DNA from 2 places in the Planococcus sp. APC 3906 genome. Region 2 is predicted to be linked to the other one. Evidence: riboswitches for the same ligand, from Rfam matches in the RefSeq annotation. Region 2 holds a riboswitch; the other holds the start of a gene.
What was found. Region 2 has a riboswitch for cyclic di-GMP ahead of QMA09_RS07490 (amidase). Riboswitches for the same ligand answer to the same signal wherever they lie in the genome.
Positions count from the first base shown of each region.

Region 1 (9,433 bases), on a different contig from region 2:
GCAATGCACCAGGAGATAGTTGAAACAGGTAACATGAACTTGCTCAGTATGAGCAAAGATTTTTCTAATGTATTGGAATCTGCAAAAGGTGATTATGAGGCAATGATACTTAATTTCCATTCAGTTTTGGCTGCAATCGAAAAGTTCAAAGAAAGTCTGGAAATGCAGCGGAAACAGTCGGAAGAAGGAAGAAATGAAATCATTGAGATGATGTATGATCGGAGCGAGCTGCTTTATAAAAATATGATAGAGCTGCCAAGGTATTCACAAATAGAAGAAAAGGGGATAAGTATTCCACTTTTCACTCTATACTGGCCAAAACACGGCATACTCGAAAGTCAGCATAACTTGCGGATGTTTGTTGATGAAATCTTGGAGGAGTTAGTGGAACAGCAAGAAAATGGCGCTACGCAGGATATGTTGGATCATATGTTCCAGGAAAGGGTCACTGATGTTGCCATTCTCAACTGCTACGCCGATATAAACAAATGTGTGTTAAAAGCCCTTAAACCAAGAAACGCACAAGTTTCTGGCAAAAAAGAGTATTTCCGATGGGATGAAATAGCTCAATGGAGCAATGGGGAAAAACATGCATCCCGCATGGCGATGTTTATTACACTGAACACATTCATAAGAAAGAAACGGTTTGCCCAAGAAAATTCTTGGAAATTCCTGATTGCCGACAATCCCTTCGGTGAAGCGAGTGCAGATCATGTCGTAAAACCCATGATTGAACTGGCGAAAAAGACCAAGACACAATTGTTCTGTTTGACGGGAATAGAAGACAAACGTATTCAGATGGAATTTGATACCGTCATCAGCAATCGGTATATCGAGCAGCGTGGGAAATTATTCCTGTACTCAGAAAGCGAAACAAAAGAAACTGGGGAAATTGAAAGTATCTTTTATTCGAAGCAACAAATGACAAAGTCGAATTGAAATCAGTCGGTAAAAATGGGGACGTTCCCTGTGTCGGACGCAATTCCCTATATACAGGAATACTGCATAAGGAATCTGCTGAAACCACTAAATGGGCGGGTTCCTTTTGCATGTTTATAGTGAAGAGCAAGTAGTCATAATTGTGCCGTACACAGGGGCGAAATGGGAACTGCTGGAAGAGAGCATTGCTCCTGCTTGAGTTCTTCTAGTGTCGGTGGAACAAGCAGTTGCTCAAAAACATGTGTATCTTGCCATGGGCGCTTCTAGCCGTTCTAAAAACAGTGACAATATTGCAAAAATTTGTTTCCAGTTGGGCTGCACATTATGTTAGAGTAAGGAAATACTAAAAACAAGAAGGTGACACCTATGGCTAGAAGCAACATCGAAGAGTTGGAAAGGAAAGCAACGTTGTCGAAAGTATCGGTTGAAGAGATTATGGTGGCGAACCAGGCGCTCAAAGACGTCGTGATCAAGACGCCGCTGCAGCGAAATGAAATTCTTTCTGCCAGGTACGGCTGTAACGTGTATTTAAAACGGGAAGATTTGCAGGTGGTGCGCTCATTCAAGCTGCGTGGCGCTTATAATTTCATCCGCAGCCTGACCTTGGAAGAACGCAACAAAGGAATTGTTTGTGCCAGCGCTGGCAACCATGCTCAAGGCGTTGCGTATTCCTGCTTTGCGCTGGGAATCGAAGGGAAGATTTTCATGCCGCTGACAACCCCCAGCCAAAAAGTATCACAAGTCAAACGCTTCGGCGGCGATCAAGTCTCCGTCGTCCTGACAGGAGACACATTTGACGATGCCTATACAGCAGCGATGGAGTACTGTACAGCCGAAGAAGGTGTGTTTGTCCATCCGTTTGACAATAGACAGGTGATAGCGGGCCAAGGCACCGTCGCAGTGGAAATCCTGAACGACATGCAGGAGCCTGTTGACTATACTTTTTGTGCCATCGGTGGCGGCGGATTGGCGTCAGGCATCGGAACCTATTTAAAAGGGATCAGCCCGTCGACGAAACTGATTGGCGTTGAGCCGGCGGGAGCTGCCAGTATGAAGGCATCGCTGGACAATGGCAAAGTGACCCGCCTCGATTCGATTGATACGTTTGTCGACGGCGCAGCTGTCAAACAGGTCGGCGAATTGCCAGTGGCGATTTGCAGCGGCGTTTTGGATGATATCGCACTTGTACCCGAAGGCAAAGTCTGCACGACCATTCTGCAGCTGTATAACGAAAATGCGATTGTGGCGGAACCGGCGGGTGCGTTGTCGGTGGCTGCGCTGGATTTCTATAAGGAAGAAATCAAAGGGAAAAATGTGGTATGCGTCATCAGTGGCGGCAACAATGACATTGAGCGGATGCAGGAGATCAAAGAAAAATCGCTTATTTATGAAGGGCTGAAGCATTACTTCATCGTCACCTTTCCCCAGCGTGCCGGCGCATTGCGTAAGTTCATGGACCAGGTTTTGGGGGAGCAGGACGACATCACACATTTCCAATACACAAAACGGACCAACCGCGAGGCAGGTCCCGTCATCGTGGGCATTGAACTGAAGAGCCGGGAAGACTACGGACCGCTTGTGAAAAGGATGGATGAAAACGGATTTCCCTATAAGGAGATCAATAACGACCCGATGTTATTTAACTTGCTGATCTGATAAAAAAGAGCCCTGTGACGAACACAATACAAGTTATACGGGAAACTGCATGAGGAATCCGCTGAAACCAGAAATGGGGCGGGTTCTTTTTGCGTTTTATGGGAAATAGCCAAAATCATTTCGTGCACAAAGACGCTTTTAGGACTGCTAGAAAAGAATATCTTCAGTAAGTATACATATTACCTAAATTCTAATTAATAAAATGTAATAAAAGGTAAAAAATTATATCATAATACCCTTTTTACTTTCATTTTATTGAAGTAGAATGAAATCTATAAATGAATTTTTTTGGGAAATGCCGGAAGTGACGGCCCCTGAAACACTGTTCTTCCTTTCAATAAAGGCAAAATGGTTTTAAGAAAGTGCCGCAAAGTCGCAGACTTAAAGTCTTAGGCTATGGTGGCTGGACTGAAGAAGAAATGTGTATGAAAACGTTCCTGGTTGATTTCTAAATTCTTCTGATTCACATATAAATTTGATAGGGGAGGTTTTATTTTGGTTACGTATAAAAAGAAAATCCAGCGTTATTTCGCGGTGGGAATGGTGTCTGTTGTAACTGCATTTGCATTTAGCTCGACAGTGGTTTTGGCAGACGAGCATGAAGAACTTGAGGCTACAGAAACGGTGGAGGCTGAACCGGCTGAAACACCGGAAGAAAGTGCAGAGGAACCAACGGCTGAGGAAATTGAAACAGAAGAGCCTGCTCAACTTCCTGGGGACTGGTTTTATTTTGTTAAAAAACTCCAAGAGAATGTCCAGCTTGCTTTGACGTTCGAAGATGTGAAAGAAGCTGAACTCTATGCTTCGTTTGTGGAAGAACGGATTAAAGAGGCAGAGGCTTTATTTGCCCAAGGCGAAGTAGAGCTTGCCGTTGAAACCCTGGAACGAGCGATTGCCCAGCAAGAGGAAGCATTAAAGGCGTATGAATTGGCAGAACCGGAAGAATCAGCTGCTGATGAAGAAAACGCCGAGGACGAATCCGCTAATGAGCCTGTGGATCCAGAGGTAGCAGAAGAAGAGGAAGCCACTGAAGAAACCGAATCGGAAGAGGCGCCGATTGACGAGGACCGTGCTGCATTGGAAGCGAAATTCAGTTCAAACCTTCTTGCTTTGCAAGCCGCACTGGAGAAGGTGGAGAATCCGCAGGCTAAAGAATCACTGGCAAAAAATGTCGTGAAAGCCCAGGAAAGACTGGAAAGAAAAATTAACAAGAAATTGGCGAAGCTTGGAGAAACAGAGACAGAAATAGAAACAGAGACAGAAACAGAGACAGAAACAGAGACAGAAACAGAAGCAGAAACAGAAGCAGAAACAGAAACAGAAGATGTAATTGCAGAAGAAACTGATGAAGAAACGGCTGATTCGGGCGAGTCGGAGGCAGTAGACCCTGAAGCAGTTGAAAATCTATCGGTAAATGGTGCAGATACGGAGGAACTTGAATCCACTGAAACACCAGTACAAGCAATTGTGACCAAAGATGAAACAAAGCAGGCTCAGCCGAAAGCAGCTCAGCCAGAAAAGAAAGCAGAGCAGAAAGCCGTTCAGTCTGTGAAGAAAGCAGAGCAAAAAGCCGCTCAGTCTGTGAAGAAAGCAGAGCAAAAAGCCGTTCAGTCTGTGAAGAAAGCAGAGCCGAAAGCCGTTCAGGCAGAGAAGAAAGCAGAACCGAAAGCCGTTCAGGCAGAGAAGAAAGCAGAACCGAAAGCCGTTCAGGCAGAGAAGAAAGCAGAACCGAAAGCTGTTCAGCCCGTGAAGAAAGCAGAGCCGAAAGCAGCTAAGCCGGAGAAGAAAGCTGAGCCGAAACCAGAGCAGCCAAAAAAGCAAGATGAAGACGGGAACGGGAAAAATCCAAAGGATTAAAATTGCGCCCCTGTGTAAGACACAAGTGAACTCAATCACTTAAATTGAATACCTAAAAAGACCGCCTTCATTGAAATCAAAGGATTTCGAAGGCGGTCTTTTTGTTTCCTGCGGCCATCAAATAATACGGAACTGATCCGCTCACAGCGATAACGCAAAAAGAGGAGCCTGTAATTCTTTTATGATAGAAAAATTTATTTTAAATAATGTAATCAATATAAGGCTAATAGCACATTCCGCTTTTAGTAATTGGAACTATACTTTAGTTTATTCGATAGATAGAGAGGAAGTACCAAGTGCGTGCAATCAAGTTTTCAATCACGTTGATGTTGCTGCTGGCAATCGGGCAATTCGCATGGAGCGGCCCTGTTTACGCAGCAAGCTTCAATGATGTAACGGTATTTAAAGAAGAGATTAACCATTTAACAACAATTGGAATCATCAACGGCTATCCCGACGCAACATTCCGTCCGGACCAGTCGATTACAAGAATTCAAGCGGTCCAAATGATTATGCGCGAAATCGGCATACCCGAAAATTGGGAGCCGAAAAATCCCTATCAGTTCAGCGACGTCAAGCCGGGGCAGGACGGGCACAGGGATGTATTGCGGGCTTATGAGCTGAACATTGTTACCGGCAAGGACTGGGACATCTTTGATCCAACCGGCAAAATGACACGGGCCGAAATGGCCAAAGTGCTGGTGCAGGCGTATTCGCTGGGCAGTGTCAATACGAGCCAATTCAAGGATGTCGCGGCGAGCTTCTGGGCAGCGCCTTACGTCCGTTCGCTGGCAGCTGTCAATATTACGGTCGGTTACCCGGATGGCACATTCAAACCGAACCTGCCAATCAGCAGAGCCCATTTCGCTGTGTTCATGGCTCGGATTTTGAATCCGGCGTTTAAACCGCCGACTCTTGCTGTGAAAGGGGCGGCTATGCAGGAGCTGGGGAACCTGGAACCGCTGGATGCAGTGAAAGATTCGGCAGAACCAGTGATTTACTTCATCGAAGCGAATACAAATTCACTTGTGGCATTGAATCATGTCACCAATGAACAACGGGCAGTGAAACTTCCGCTGCCTGCTGAACGGATGGCGTTAAAAGATGGGAAAATCTATATCCCCCAACTCCACCATCCGCATTCATCGTACCGGCAGCAAGACCAGCAAAGCGGTGACATTGCGGTTTACGACGCAAAAACACTGCAATTGCTGAAGTCTATACCGGTCAAAGTGGATCCCTTTGATATTGAAGTAGATGCAAACGGCATCCTGTATGTCTCCAGCGGTTCCGGCCAATGGACGTATCTCCAGAGCTACTCGTCTGCAACAGGCGAACTTCTGTCGACAGCGTCTGGTCTTCGTGAGCAGTCGCTGATCCGCCTGAACCCGTCAGCAACGAAAATTTACGCGTTGACCACCTTGGAAAATCCGGGATTACGAAGTTACCTCACGGATCAGGGGCAGCTGAAAGCAGGAGAATATTCTCCTGTACAGATGAGCGCGTATCATCCCGGCACCCATTTGGAAGTGACGCTAAACGGGCGATACGCCTTAACCAATACCGGCGAAACCTTTTCCGTGAACGGCATGACGGACGGAACGGACATGCTTGAAGACTACGAAGCGGATGGCTACGGCTTCACTTCTTTTGCTGAAAGCGCAGCGCGCAATGAAATTTACTTCGCCAAAAACAAACGGTTGATCCGAGTCAACTCAGCGGCGGACATGAAGAACCAGTACCACATGGCCGCATACGGCGAAGTGAAATTCATCTTCACCGATTCCACAAGAAATGAATTGGTCATGCTGTCTACGGTGAAAACTGGCAAAGACCGCAAAGCGGTGCTCGCTATCGAAAAAATAACTTTCCAGCCGTAACAAGATCCGATTGCATGTCTTACATTTAAAATGAATGTCTATAAGACCGCCTGCCATGAAATCCTGTGATTTCATCGCAGGCGGTCTTTGTGTCTGACGATTCATAAGTGGGCCGGACACAGGGGCAGGGCTTGAAATCGATAGCGGTTTACGGAATGAGAAGGCCTGTCGGCTGAAATAACGGGAAATCCATTGTTGTTCCTCAACGTCATTTTCAATACGAAGAGAGTTTTTTAGTCAGCTGATTTTATCAGTCAGAAAAAAATTCAACTCGTGTCCGAATCTCTTCGCTTGCAAAATTTTCGCATCCGTTTTATATTGTATGAGGAGTCAATGGTTGAGGTATCAAGTATTGATGCGTCACACAATAAAAGTTGGAAAAAGGAGCAAGAATTCATGCAAACATATGCAAAAACGAAAATAAATGATTTCAATGAAATCGTCAACAACCGCCGTTCGATCAAACAATACGATCCGACGGTGAAAATCAGCCGGGAAGAGATGAGCGAAATCATCGCGCAAGCAACGACGGCGCCGTCATCGATTAATATGCAGCCTTGGCGTTTTGTCGTCATCGACAGCGAACAAGGAAAACAGACACTGGCGCCACTGGCTTCATTTAATTTGGATAAGGTAATGAGTTCTTCGGCAGTCATCGCTGTTTTCGGGGACCGCCAAAACATTGAGTATGCAGAAGAAATCTATGGCAAAGCAGTGGAACTGGGCTATATGCCAGAAGAAGTCAAAGACATGCAGTTGGGGATGTTCAAACCAATCTATGAAAATGCATCCGACGAAGCGATGAAAGACATCGTCATGCTGGATGCGGGCTTGGTGTCGATGCAATTGATGTTGGTCGCGCGGGCTCATGGCTACGATACGAACCCGATTGGCGGTTACGACAAAGAGCAGATCGCAGAAGCATTCGGCTTGGACAAAGCACGTTATGTGCCGGTCATGCTGATCACAATCGGCAAAGCCGCCAACGAAGGTTTCCCGTCGTACCGTTTGCCGGTCGACACGATCACAGACTGGAAATAACTTGAATACTGGATGATACTGTTTTATGAGGACAATGCGTAGTGAACTGGCTATCAATTGATCTCAAAATGATGAAGGAGGTCAATTTATGCAATGTTCATTTTCAAAACAAGAGCAAGTCCTGCACTTGTTTAAAGGCCTTAACAACCAAATCAGCCCAAAATTTGAACGCTGTACCGGCATTAGCGCATCGCGCTATGAATTGCTGCACCAGCTTTATCAAACAGACGAAATCAACCAGTCGACGCTGCAAAAAGCAGTCAATATCGACGGGGCCGCGATTACCCGGCACCTCAAGCAGCTGGAAGCGGACGGCATGGTGGCGAGACGCCGAAATCCGGACGATAACCGCGTCATTTTTGTCAGCCTGACCGCAGAAGGGCGCGAAAAAATCATCGGCTACCGAAAAGAAAATGCCGGCTTTGTGCAGCAGATGCTCCAGGATTTCACGCCAGAAGAAGTGGAAGCCCTGGCCGGCATGTTGGGCCGCATGCAGCATAATATCATTGACTATTAATCAGTTTAACAAATACATTGAAAAAGGATGATTCCATTGTTAATTATTCACGCAGATTTGCAAGTAAAACCCGACCAAGAACAGGCATTCCTTGAAGCCAGCAAGCCGTTGATCCAAGCATCACGAGCGGAAGCGGGGAACCTTTCCTACGACTTGAAAAAATCGACTGACCAAGACCACCATTATACAATGGTGGAAACGTGGCAAGACGCCGCGTCAATTGAAGCACATAACACAAGCGCACATTTCACTGCATTTGTAGGACAAGCACAAGCCTTCATGGCAGCGCCGATGGATGTTACCGTCTATGCCGGAGAACGTGTGCAAAATTAACCACCAGATTTAGACAATCATGCTTGTGTAAGGCACTATAGTTTTATACATTCGAATTGAATACCAAAAAGACCGCCTTCAATGAAATCAAGGGATTTCGAAGGCGGTCTTTATGTTTTCCTGCGAAGGGGCTGCTTAGTGCATACAACACACTTGTCGCTGGGTGGCCAAGTCAACGATTTTGGCAACAATTATACGCCTGCCATCGTCATGCATTGGTATAATAGATGCATGACGATGGCGAAATGCGAAAGTACTTGAGAAGGAGCCCAACGCAGCCGGCAGCTGCGTTGGGCTTTTCCATTTCCGCTCTTGAACTAGGATCGTGGAAGGGCGCTACGCTGCTAGTGCCGGTTAAACTCGAAATAGATCATGTTAAGAACTGGTTAGCTCATGTTGAAAGTTCTACACTTCATGTTAACGGGCGAATCTGCTAAACCAAACCAACAGATGGATGCATTTCGCCTTGGCGAAATGCGCAAGTGTTTGAGAAGGAGCCCAACGCAGCCGGCAGCTGCGTTGGGCTTTTCCATTTCCGCTCTTGAACTTGAATTGCGGGGAGAAGCTTCGCAGCTAGTGCCGGTTAAATTCGGAACAGTTCATGTTAAGAGCTGGTTAGATCATGTTGAATCTCTCGCATGTCATGTTAACGCCTGGCTAAGTCATGTTAACGGTGATTTAGTTCATGTTAACGGGCGAATCTTCTAAACCAACCGAAACAGATGGATGCATTTCGCCCTGGCGAAATGCGAAAGTGCTTGAGAAGGAGCCCAACGCAGCCGGCAGCTGCGTTGGGCTTTTCCATTTTTGCTCTTGAACTTGAATTGCGGGGAGAAGCTTCGCAGCTAGTGCCGGTTAAATTCGGTGTGGTATTGTCATCGGGTGTCTGGACAGGGGAAGGCGCAATGGAAAATTCTTCTGCATTGACGAGCTTGGCATTTGAATCCTATTTCGGTGAATTCGGCACGAAAGCTTCCTACGGCATGCAAGTGGTTTACATATTCGCCATCATTTTCGGAGCGGTCGGCGCAGCAGAAGTGATTTGGGGCTTCCTCGATATTATGCTGCGGTCATACTCATTCCGAACGTACTTGCCATCTTATTGTTAAGCAATAAAGTGAAAGCATTGACGACCGAGTTTTTCACATCGGATCAGTATTATTTGAAAGACCAAAAAGAGAAAAGAGCGAAGAAAAAGAGAAAAGCAGCG
Region 1 covers NZ_JASDCW010000010.1:5,952-15,384, forward strand. The annotation lists gene QMA09_RS07630 (coiled-coil domain-containing protein) at 1-939, shown strand, start outside; gene ilvA (threonine ammonia-lyase IlvA) at 1,306-2,595, shown strand; cyclic di-GMP riboswitch class I at 2,928-3,011, shown strand; gene QMA09_RS07640 (DUF5667 domain-containing protein) at 3,091-4,452, shown strand; gene QMA09_RS07645 (S-layer homology domain-containing protein) at 4,749-6,332, shown strand; gene QMA09_RS07650 (nitroreductase family protein) at 6,729-7,373, shown strand; gene QMA09_RS07655 (MarR family winged helix-turn-helix transcriptional regulator) at 7,462-7,890, shown strand; gene QMA09_RS07660 (putative quinol monooxygenase) at 7,927-8,223, shown strand; gene QMA09_RS07665 (hypothetical protein) at 8,362-8,484, shown strand; gene QMA09_RS07670 (hypothetical protein) at 9,015-9,332, shown strand.
Region 1: it holds a riboswitch for cyclic di-GMP, as region 2 does, so the genes downstream of both, QMA09_RS07640 (DUF5667 domain-containing protein) here and QMA09_RS07490 (amidase) in region 2, are expected to answer to the same signal.

Region 2 (9,433 bases):
AGGGACCATTTTTGTGCACCGGGATGTGACGCGTGAGCACGAAGTGGACAAGATGAAGTCCGAGCTTGTCAGCACCGTCAGCCATGAACTCCGCACGCCGCTGTCGAGTGTGCTCGGATTTACCGAGCTGCTGCTGAACAAGCAGCTGAAACCTGAAAAACAGGAGCGCTATTTAAAAACGATCTACAAAGAAGCGAAGCGCCTGACCAATTTGATCAACGACTTTTTGGACCTGCAGCGCATGGAATCCGGCAATCAGGTCTACCGCATGGGCAAATTGTCGATGAGCGAGATGATCATCGAGACGGCCGAGAAATTCCGCACACAAAACTTGCATCCAATCGTCTTCATCGACGATGCTTCGGATGTCATGATCGAAGGTGACCGGGAGCGCCTTGCACAGGTATTGATGAATTTGATCGGCAACGCCATCAAGTTTTCGCCGCAGGGCGGGAATGTGACGATTTCGCTGAAAAATGATTTCAAGAACTTGCACGTCACGATTCAAGATCAAGGAATCGGCATTCCAGCAGAAGACATTCCGAAATTGTTCTCGAAATTCCAGCGCATCGACAATAGTTCGCGCCGCAAAATCGGCGGCACCGGACTCGGCCTTGCAATTTGCCAGGAAATCATCCTGAAGCACGACGGCCATATCTGGATCGATTCGCAGGAAGGGCACGGCACGGCCATTCATTTCGAGCTGCCGCTGCTCACTGAAACTGTCGAATACACCGCTCACGAAGGCGCCGAAGAAAACCCGCCGGTGATGATCGTGGAAGATGATATGAGCCTGGCCCTGCTGCTGTCGGAAGAACTGAAGCTGAACGGCTTCAAAGTGATTTACCACACCAGCCCGGAAGAAGCGTTCAAAGAAGCGAAACGCACGCCGCTCGTCGGTGCTGTGATCGACATCATGCTCGGCGAGGAATTGAGCGGCTGGGACCTGGTTGACATGATGAAAAAGGATGACGCTACGAAAGGGATTCCGATCGTCATTTCATCGGCGCTGGACCCGATCGCCGACGTCCGCAAAATCACGCAAATCAGCCATTATTTGACGAAACCGTACGCGCCGGTCGATTTATCGAAAGTGATGAAGCTGCTGCTGGATGGCCAGCACCAAAACGGCGTTATTTTTTACCCGGAAAAAGAAACCGTGCCAGGTGGAAATGATTGAATACAACCGAATTTTAACGCCACGACAACAAAAAAACGAACAGGCCCATAATGGGCTTGTTCGTTTTTTTCAGGAAGCGAGTATTTTCTCTACAAGTGTCAGCAATTCCATCGGGCTGAACGGCTTGGACATGAAATAATCCGCCCCTTTTAGGATGGCTTGTTCGCGGTCTGCGTCTTGCGCTTTGGCCGTCAGCATCAGCACACGGGTGTTGTTCTGGTCTTTCCGGACTTCTTCAAGCACTTCGATGCCGGTCAGATGAGGCATCATATAATCGAGGACAATGAGGTCGTAATCGTTTTCCCTGATTTTTTGCAGCGCTTCTTTGCCGTCTTCGGCTTCTTCGATTTTGAAATCGTCTTCGAGTGTATCGGTGATAAGGATGCGCAAGATGTCTTCGTCATCTGCCACTAATATTTTTTTCATAGCTGTACCTCCTTAAACTAAGATGAAATGCCTTTGCGTTTCATGTCGCCCCAATGGGCTTTTTTCTGGAACGCCGCGAAAATGCCTTGGACGCGCCACAGCACCATCAGCGGGCGGTACCAAAAAGCCTCCGTCAGCGCCCAGAAATACAGGCGCGCGAGATGGGACGCTTTCGGGTATTTGTGGAGCGTCAATTCTTCCAGCAGCACGGCCAATGCTGAAATGAGCGAGCCGTAGAAGATGGTCACCAAGAACAGCACGCCGGCCGTATTCGGGTCGACGAGCGAGAAGAAAAAGCCGCCGAAGATGATGAAATAACCGGTAAACTCGAATACGGCACCGAGAAGTTCGACAAACAGGAAATAGGGCATCGACACCAAACCGATGGCTCCGTATTTCGGGTTCAGCATCATTTTTTTATGGGACCAAAGCGTTTCGAATAATCCGCGCTGCCAGCGGATCCGCTGCGACCGGAGAACTTCGAGCGATTCGGGGGCTTCGGTCCAGCACACAGGGTCGGGGATGTATTCAATGCGCTGCTTGGACTTTTCTTCGCGCAGCAGGCGGTGCAGGCGCACCACCAATTCCATGTCTTCGCCCACGGTGTTTTTATTGTAGCCGCCGGCTTGTATCACGCGTTCTTTGTTGAAAACGCCGAAAGCGCCGGACACGATGAGCAAAATGTTCAAATGGCTCAAGGCGAGGCGGCCAATCAAAAAGGCGCGGAAATACTCGACGATCTGCATCAGCACAACGGGATTCTTTGGCAAGTCGATGATTTCGACTTTGCTGCGCGAAATGGTGGAGCCATTGGCAATGCGGACAGAGCCGCCGGTGACGATGATCTGGCCATCCGACTCGATGATCGGTTTCATCGTTTTCAACAAGCCGTCATTTTCCAGGATCGAATCGCCGTCGATGGCGCAGAAATAAGGGTAAGAAGACAAGTTGACGCCTGCGTTGAGTGCGTCCGCTTTTCCGCCATTGGCTTTTTTGATCAAACGGATATACGGGAAGACCGTCGATTGGTAAATGGCCGTGATTTCGGCTGTTTCAATGTGGGTGCGGACAGCGAAAGGGATCTGTTTCATGTTGAACGCTTCGATCATGCGCTCGGATGTCTGGTCTTTCGAACCGTCGTCGATGACGATAACTTCTTTTTCAGGGTATTCCAGTGCCAGCAGCGAGCGGACGGTGCTGACCACGCCGACTTCTTCGTTATAGGCAGGAACCAGGATCGATACGGGATACGTGTTCTGGTTGCCCAGGAAATCTTCGGTCGATTCTCTGCGATCGAGTTTGTCTTCTCTTTTCACTTTTCGGAATGCCAGCAAAAAAAGAAGCAGGTAGCTCAAGCTTGAAAACAGCATATACGCAATGATGACATACGCTGCAATTTGGAAAAAGGCATGCATTAGTTTTCACTTCCTAAAAGGGACGATTTCCACTGGCTTGCCATGTCCCGGGCAAAGCGGTCCGGATGGGTGGCGGCTAAATGGGCAATAAGGATATCTCCATCCGCAAATTGCACCAGCGCTTCGGCAGCGGAATAGCGGACCCACCAAACCGAATCGCCCAGCAGCTCGCTGAGTGTTTCTTTAAAGCGGGACAATTGCAGCCTGCCGGCAATGCGGGAAGCGAACATCCGCTCCTGCCAGGAAAGCGACTGGAAAAATGGCAGCAATAAGCTCGGGTCGGTGATGAATTGCAAATGGAAAATGGCTTTTAATGCCTGTATGCGCATCTCGCTGTCTTTGTTTTGCATCTCGCTTTCGATGCGTGGAAGAAACGCGATCAATCCGGCCACGCCGATATAAGAAATGGCCGCGTGCTTCAATGTCTTGTTGTTTGTTTCATTCCGCAAAGCGGCGCTCAGCTCTTGTGACCGCGTGTGCTCTTCCAGGCGCTTGAAGATATCCAGGTAAAGGCGCACCGGCGCATCGGGATATTGCGCCAGCACGGACAGCGTTTCGGGCTCATTCAAAGAAGCCAAGGTTCGAAGCAGCTGCTGCGTTTCCTGGTCCAAGAGAGTGGTTTTTCGGAGTTTTTCTTTCAGCATCGGCGCCAGCGACTGCATATGGAAATCTTCGATAAAGTACAGGGTGTTCATCCGGATCGCCCAGTTCCTCCGCGTCAGCTGTTTGGCGTAGCGCTCTGTCAAAAAATCTTCCGACAATTGGGCGACAAGCGGGGAAGTGGTGCTGCCTTTCGCCACTGACACATAGCCATTCAGCAAGCGCTGAAGAACGACTGTCTGGTGGGGAGTGCTGCGGATTTCCTGCAGGAACCGGTCATCGGCAGGGTCCATCATATAAGAGCTGAAGGACTCGGTTAAGTCTTCATATTGTTCGTTGATCGTCCGTTCTTTTTCCGACAGCCTGTGTTTGCGCAGCGCCAGCATGAGCAACAGGACAAGCTGGCTGAGGAATAGGAAGACATTCAGGAGCCAAAAAGAATAAATGGTCAATTGAACATCCTCATGGTAAGCCGCTGAACGCGTGCCACGATTTCCTGTGCATAAAATGGTTTGAGGATGTAATCGTCTGCGCCGCTCTTTAACGCCAAGACGATGTCGGATTCGTTGTTGCGGGAAGTCAGCATGGAAATGACGATGTTTTCGTGCGGGTACTGGCTGCGCACTTGGTTCAACACTTCCAGGCCATCCATTTTCGGCATGACGCCATCGAGCAAGATCATGTAATTCTCGTCCGGTTTGTACCAGTCGGATTCAACGAAACTGGCACCGTCCGTATATTCATCGATATAAATGTCAAAGTCATCGGGCTTCCAGCCTGAAAATTGCCTCGACACCAATTTGCGCACGAGTGAATCGTCGTCGACGATGATGATGTTGAGGTGGCGCCGCAAGTCATCGTTTGACAGTTCGTAGACAATCGTCTGGTTTCGCCCATTCTTTTTCGCTTGGTACAACGCCTGGTCTGCCATGCTCACCAACGTGTCCTGTTTCAGGCGGTATTCGCTGATGCCGGCGGAAAAGTTCACTTGGAACGGCTCGGAGGCAAGGGACGAAAAATCGCTTTCAGCAAAAGCAGAGCGGATGCGGTCGACTAAACTGGCGGCAGCCTGTGCTTTTGTGTCCGGCAGGATTAAGGCAAATTCTTCTCCGCCGTAGCGGAAGAAATAATCCGATTCCCGTTTCATGTCCAAGACGAGCTGGCTGAATGCCTGCAGCACTTTATCCCCGACCGGGTGTCCGTAGGTATCGTTGACTTTCTTGAAATGGTCGAGGTCCATCAAGACGAGGGTGAAGGCGCTCCGGGTCCGTTCCGCCAAAGTCGTCATGTGCGCCAGGATGTTATTGAAATACTTCCGGTTGCCGGCGCCTGTCAGTTCATCGAAAAGCGTCCCTTTTGAAATCGCTTCTTGGTTTTGCAGACGGTTCATGACGTAAGCGGTAAAAAAGGGCATCTTCAAAGGTTTGGCAAGAAAATCGGTTGCGCCGATTTCCATTGTGCGGATCTGGTTTTCGATGCGGCCATCGGCACTGGTTACAGCAATCGGCAGGTAGCGGCTTTTCGCCGCTTCGGAAATCCGGGCAGCGAGCTCAAATCCATCCACATCGGGCAATTGCAGATCGACAAGGACCATCTGCGGCTGCAGGGTATAGAAAAACTCCATGCCTTTTTTGCCGGTAAGTGCAATAACGGCCGGAATGCCTTTTTCTTCGAGGGATTCTTTGATGGAAGAAGCAAACTCGGCGTCCGCGTCAATGATCAAGACGAATGACTCTTTCACCGGGGCATCTTGTGTGGCGTCCACGGCTGCTGGCGAATCAGGGGCGTCTGTTGTGAAAAAGGCTGCCAAAGCGGCCATGAGGGCATTCACTGATTCGATCGGCAGCAGCGCGGTGCTGTCTTCTGCGAAAAACGCCATTTGCGCGCCGCAAAACTCGGACAGTTCCATAAGTCCGATGGTTCCTGCCGTGCCTTTCATCGTATGTAAAAACCGGTAAATTTCCCGTTCGGGTATGTGCGGCTGGGCCGTCCATTTGGAGAAATCCTGCTCCATCCGGTTGGCAAGCATTGCTTTATAATTTATTGGGGACATCCCAATTCACCTACTTAATAAAGATTTAACTGTTTGTTATTATACTCTATTGATCTATGGAATATAATAAATTTCAACCATAATATGTAAAGTTGTGTATAAATAGAAAATTTTTTATTTCATAAATCTCGGGGAGATCGGCTTATGCCTGTTTCATTGCAGCTGTTTTTGGCGCCTGATAGGGAGAGAGATTGACGGATAGCCGACAAAAAAAGACCTGTTGATGGCATGCATCAACAGGTCTTATGTGTTTATGGCTGCAGCGCCAGCCAGCTGCCAACGTGGTGAATGGCATTTCCTTTGTACGCCGGATTTCCTGCGTAATGGGCAGCGACTTTGGCCAATTCCTGCTCCATGAAGGCTTCGCCTTCTTCGGCAAAGGTGATGATGCTGCCTTCGTCGGTGGTGCCGGTTTCTACGCCGACGACAATACTTTTGCCGAGGCGCTGGGCCATGGCGATTTCGTTTTTGACGATGTCGATGATCATCGGCGCGGAATCGCGGTACGCCATAATCGTAACGCCGTCCGTGTTGGCGATGATCCATTCAGCGAGCAGGCCGCTGCCGAATGTGTTTTTGTATTTAATCTCATCAAACCAAAAAGGCATATCGGCTTCTAGCGGAAGTGCCAGTTTAGCGGTACTGGTGCGGGCTCTTTGGACAAGCGTTTGATACGCTTTGACCGTGGCTGCCCGGTTGGTGTTCCAGCCGCTGTATAAATACGGTTCGACGTCCAAATGGACACCCGCAAAGCGTGCGTTTACAGCTGCCTGCGTTTGGTAATCAGCCAGCCATGCCATGAGGCGGTCTTGGTTTACATAGCCCTTCGGCGCGACCCATGAAGGGGCTCCGTCGAGCGCATAAACGTCGATTCCCAGCGCTTTCGCTTTGCCGATGAAACTGCCGTAGGCGGCCTTTGGCACGTCCCGGTCGATTTGGACATAGACTTTGTTCAGTTGTTTGCTTTCCAGAAAAGCCAATGTGCCGGCTTCGTCGCTGACGAACATCCAGGGATTCCAAAGCCACGTTGCACGTGCTTGCTGGGGAACTTCACTTGCTTCAGCCTGGTTCGGGCTCGTAAAGGCCATCAATGAAACGACTGCCATGACAATCACCATCACTTTTTTCCACATATTTAATTTCCTCCATTCTGTCAGCCGAGGCCCACAGAATGGAAGCCTGGCAGCTTGACGACCGTGCACCGAGTGATCAGTGTGTAGGCTCATAGCTTTGCGTCCTTCCCTTTCGGATAAGTTTGCCTTTTTCAGATTATTTTTGTTTATTGTACGCCTGCGAATGACTTTAGTCCAATGAAAATTGAACTAGTGAGGAAGTTTTATTTTTTACCGGTTTTTCCGGTTCCCAAACTGGGGCAAAAGTATTTTGCCGCTGTGCTTTTTGCCCGAAAGAAAGCTTTGTTTGCAACAAATGTCTCTTCACTTGCAGCAGCAAATCAGCTCTTTTCTATGCCCAATGCGGCGTATAAATCTTGAATCCTTTATTGTGCCACGTCATTTGCAGGGAAATGCCCCTGGAAGTTGGCGAAAACCCGGTCAAACGGTTATTATGAAAGCAACTGCTATGAATTGCAGGGCTGGAGAAACAGCTTGTAAATACCAATTTTGTGCGGAGGGGGATTCGACATTGCCATATCAATTACGAAAAAACTTTAAGTTGTTTTCATTAAATTCAAATCCCGAATTAACCAAGGAAATCGCGGATTTGCTGGGCTGTGAGCTTGGGAAAAGCTCCATCACGCGTTTCAGTGACGGGGAAGTCCAGATTCACTTGGAGGAAAGTGTGCGGGGAGCGGAAGTTTACCTCGTGCAATCGACATCCCAGCCAAGCAACGAGCATGTCATGGAATTATTGATCATGATCGATGCGCTGAAGCGGGCATCCGCAGAAACGATCAATGTCGTCATTCCGTATTACGGTTATGCGCGCCAGGACCGCAAAGCGAGTTCACGCGAGCCAATCACGGCCAAACTGGTGGCCAATATGCTGGAAACCGCAGGAGCCACTCGCATCATCACGATGGACCTCCATGCGCCGCAGCTCCAGGGCTTTTTCGATATGCCGGTGGACCAGCTGCTGGGTGAAACGATTTTAGCGGCGCATTTCCAGGAAAAAGGATTGGAAGATGCCATCGTTGTCGCGCCGGATAACGGCGGTCTGGGCAGAGCCCGTAAGCTGGCAAACGATTTGGATGTGCCGATCGGCTTTATCGACAAGCGCCGGATGAATCCTGGCGAGCCTGAAACGATCAACATCGTCGGCGATATCCAAGGCAAAAATGCCATCATCATCGTCGACATCATCGATACGGCAACGACTGTCGCATTGGCGGCTAATGTGCTTGTCGAAAGAGGTGCAAAAGCCGTTTATGCGTGCTGCACGCATGCGGTTCTTTCCGGCAATTCGGTTCAGCTGATCGAAGATTCGGCCATCACGGAACTGGTTGTCACGAACACCATCCGCATCCCTGAGGAAAAACGCATTCCGAAAATCACGATCCTGTCCGTCGCGCCTTTATTGGCGGAAGCGATCGAACACGTCCATAACGAAAAGCCTGTAACTCCGCTGTTTGAATAAAATGAATGAATATCTAAATGCCGGTTCACGACGAACCGGTATTTTTTTATTGAATAAATCATTTATTCCAATCCAAACACTTGCAAGCTACATACCCCCTATGGTATATTAAATATACCCAAAGGGGTATTTAATTTTGAGGAGGAAGCCAATATGTCAAACCAAGTTACAGTATACTCAACGAATACATGCCCTTATTGCACAATGATGAAAAACTTCCTGGAACAGAACCATGTTCCGTATACTGAAGTGAATGTGCAGCGCGACCCGGTCGCGGCTAACCGCCTCGTGCAGGCGACAGGCCAGATGGGCGTGCCGCAGACGAATGTCAATGGCCAATGGGTACTTGGCTTCGATCCGAACCGCGTCGCTGAATTATTGAACAAATAAGGGGTGGGGAGCATGCGGTATTCAAAATCGGTGAAGAATCGGATCGCCCGTGTGGATGGCCAGCTGGCCGGTGTTGTCCGCATGCTCGAAGAACAGCGCGGCTGTGCGGACGTTGTTGCACAGCTCAGCGCTGTCACCCATGCGCTTGACCGCACACTTGGCGTCATCGTCAGTGAGAATCTGGAGCGCTGCCTGGAAGAAAGCGGCGCGCCGGAAGACGACATGGAGTTGAAAGTGAAGAAAATGATTGAGTTATTGATGAAAACAAACTAACACAAACCATTAGGAGGAATATTACATGAAATCGATTACGACTGAAGAATTGAAAGCATTAATGGCAGAAGGCAAACAAGTGAACATCATCGACGTGCGCGAAGCGTCGGAAGTGGCTGGCGGGAAAATCCCAGGTGCTGTGAACATGCCTTTGGGCTTATTGGAATTCAAGATGAACGAATTGGACAAATCGAAAGAATACTACGTGAACTGCCTATCCGGCGGGCGCAGCAGCTCCGCTTGCCAGTTCCTGGACAACCAGGGCTATAAGGTGACAAACGTTGAAGGCGGCATGATGGCATGGGACGGCGAAATCGAGTAATGAACAAGCGATTGATGCTGCTGCTGGCAGTTTTGGGCGTATTGCTGCTGTCGGCGTGCGGCCAAGGCGCGGGCTACGAAACAATTCAAATCGACGAAGTGGCGGCGAAGCAGGAGGCGGGATACACCGTCTTGGATGTTCGCGAAGCGTATGAATATGAACAAGCACACATTCCAGGA
Region 2 covers NZ_JASDCW010000009.1:77,051-86,483, reverse strand. The annotation lists gene QMA09_RS07515 (ATP-binding protein) at 1-1,180, shown strand, start outside; gene QMA09_RS07510 (response regulator transcription factor) at 1,250-1,606, opposite strand; gene QMA09_RS07505 (glycosyltransferase family 2 protein) at 1,624-3,021, opposite strand; gene QMA09_RS07500 (HEAT repeat domain-containing protein) at 3,021-4,073, opposite strand; gene QMA09_RS07495 (diguanylate cyclase) at 4,070-5,674, opposite strand; gene QMA09_RS07490 (amidase) at 5,926-6,807, opposite strand; cyclic di-GMP riboswitch class I at 6,853-6,944, opposite strand; gene QMA09_RS07485 (hypothetical protein) at 6,985-7,167, shown strand; gene QMA09_RS07480 (ribose-phosphate diphosphokinase) at 7,319-8,269, shown strand; gene QMA09_RS07475 (glutaredoxin family protein) at 8,423-8,659, shown strand; gene QMA09_RS07470 (metal-sensing transcriptional repressor) at 8,672-8,932, shown strand; gene QMA09_RS07465 (rhodanese-like domain-containing protein) at 8,958-9,254, shown strand; gene QMA09_RS07460 (rhodanese-like domain-containing protein) at 9,233-9,433, shown strand, end outside.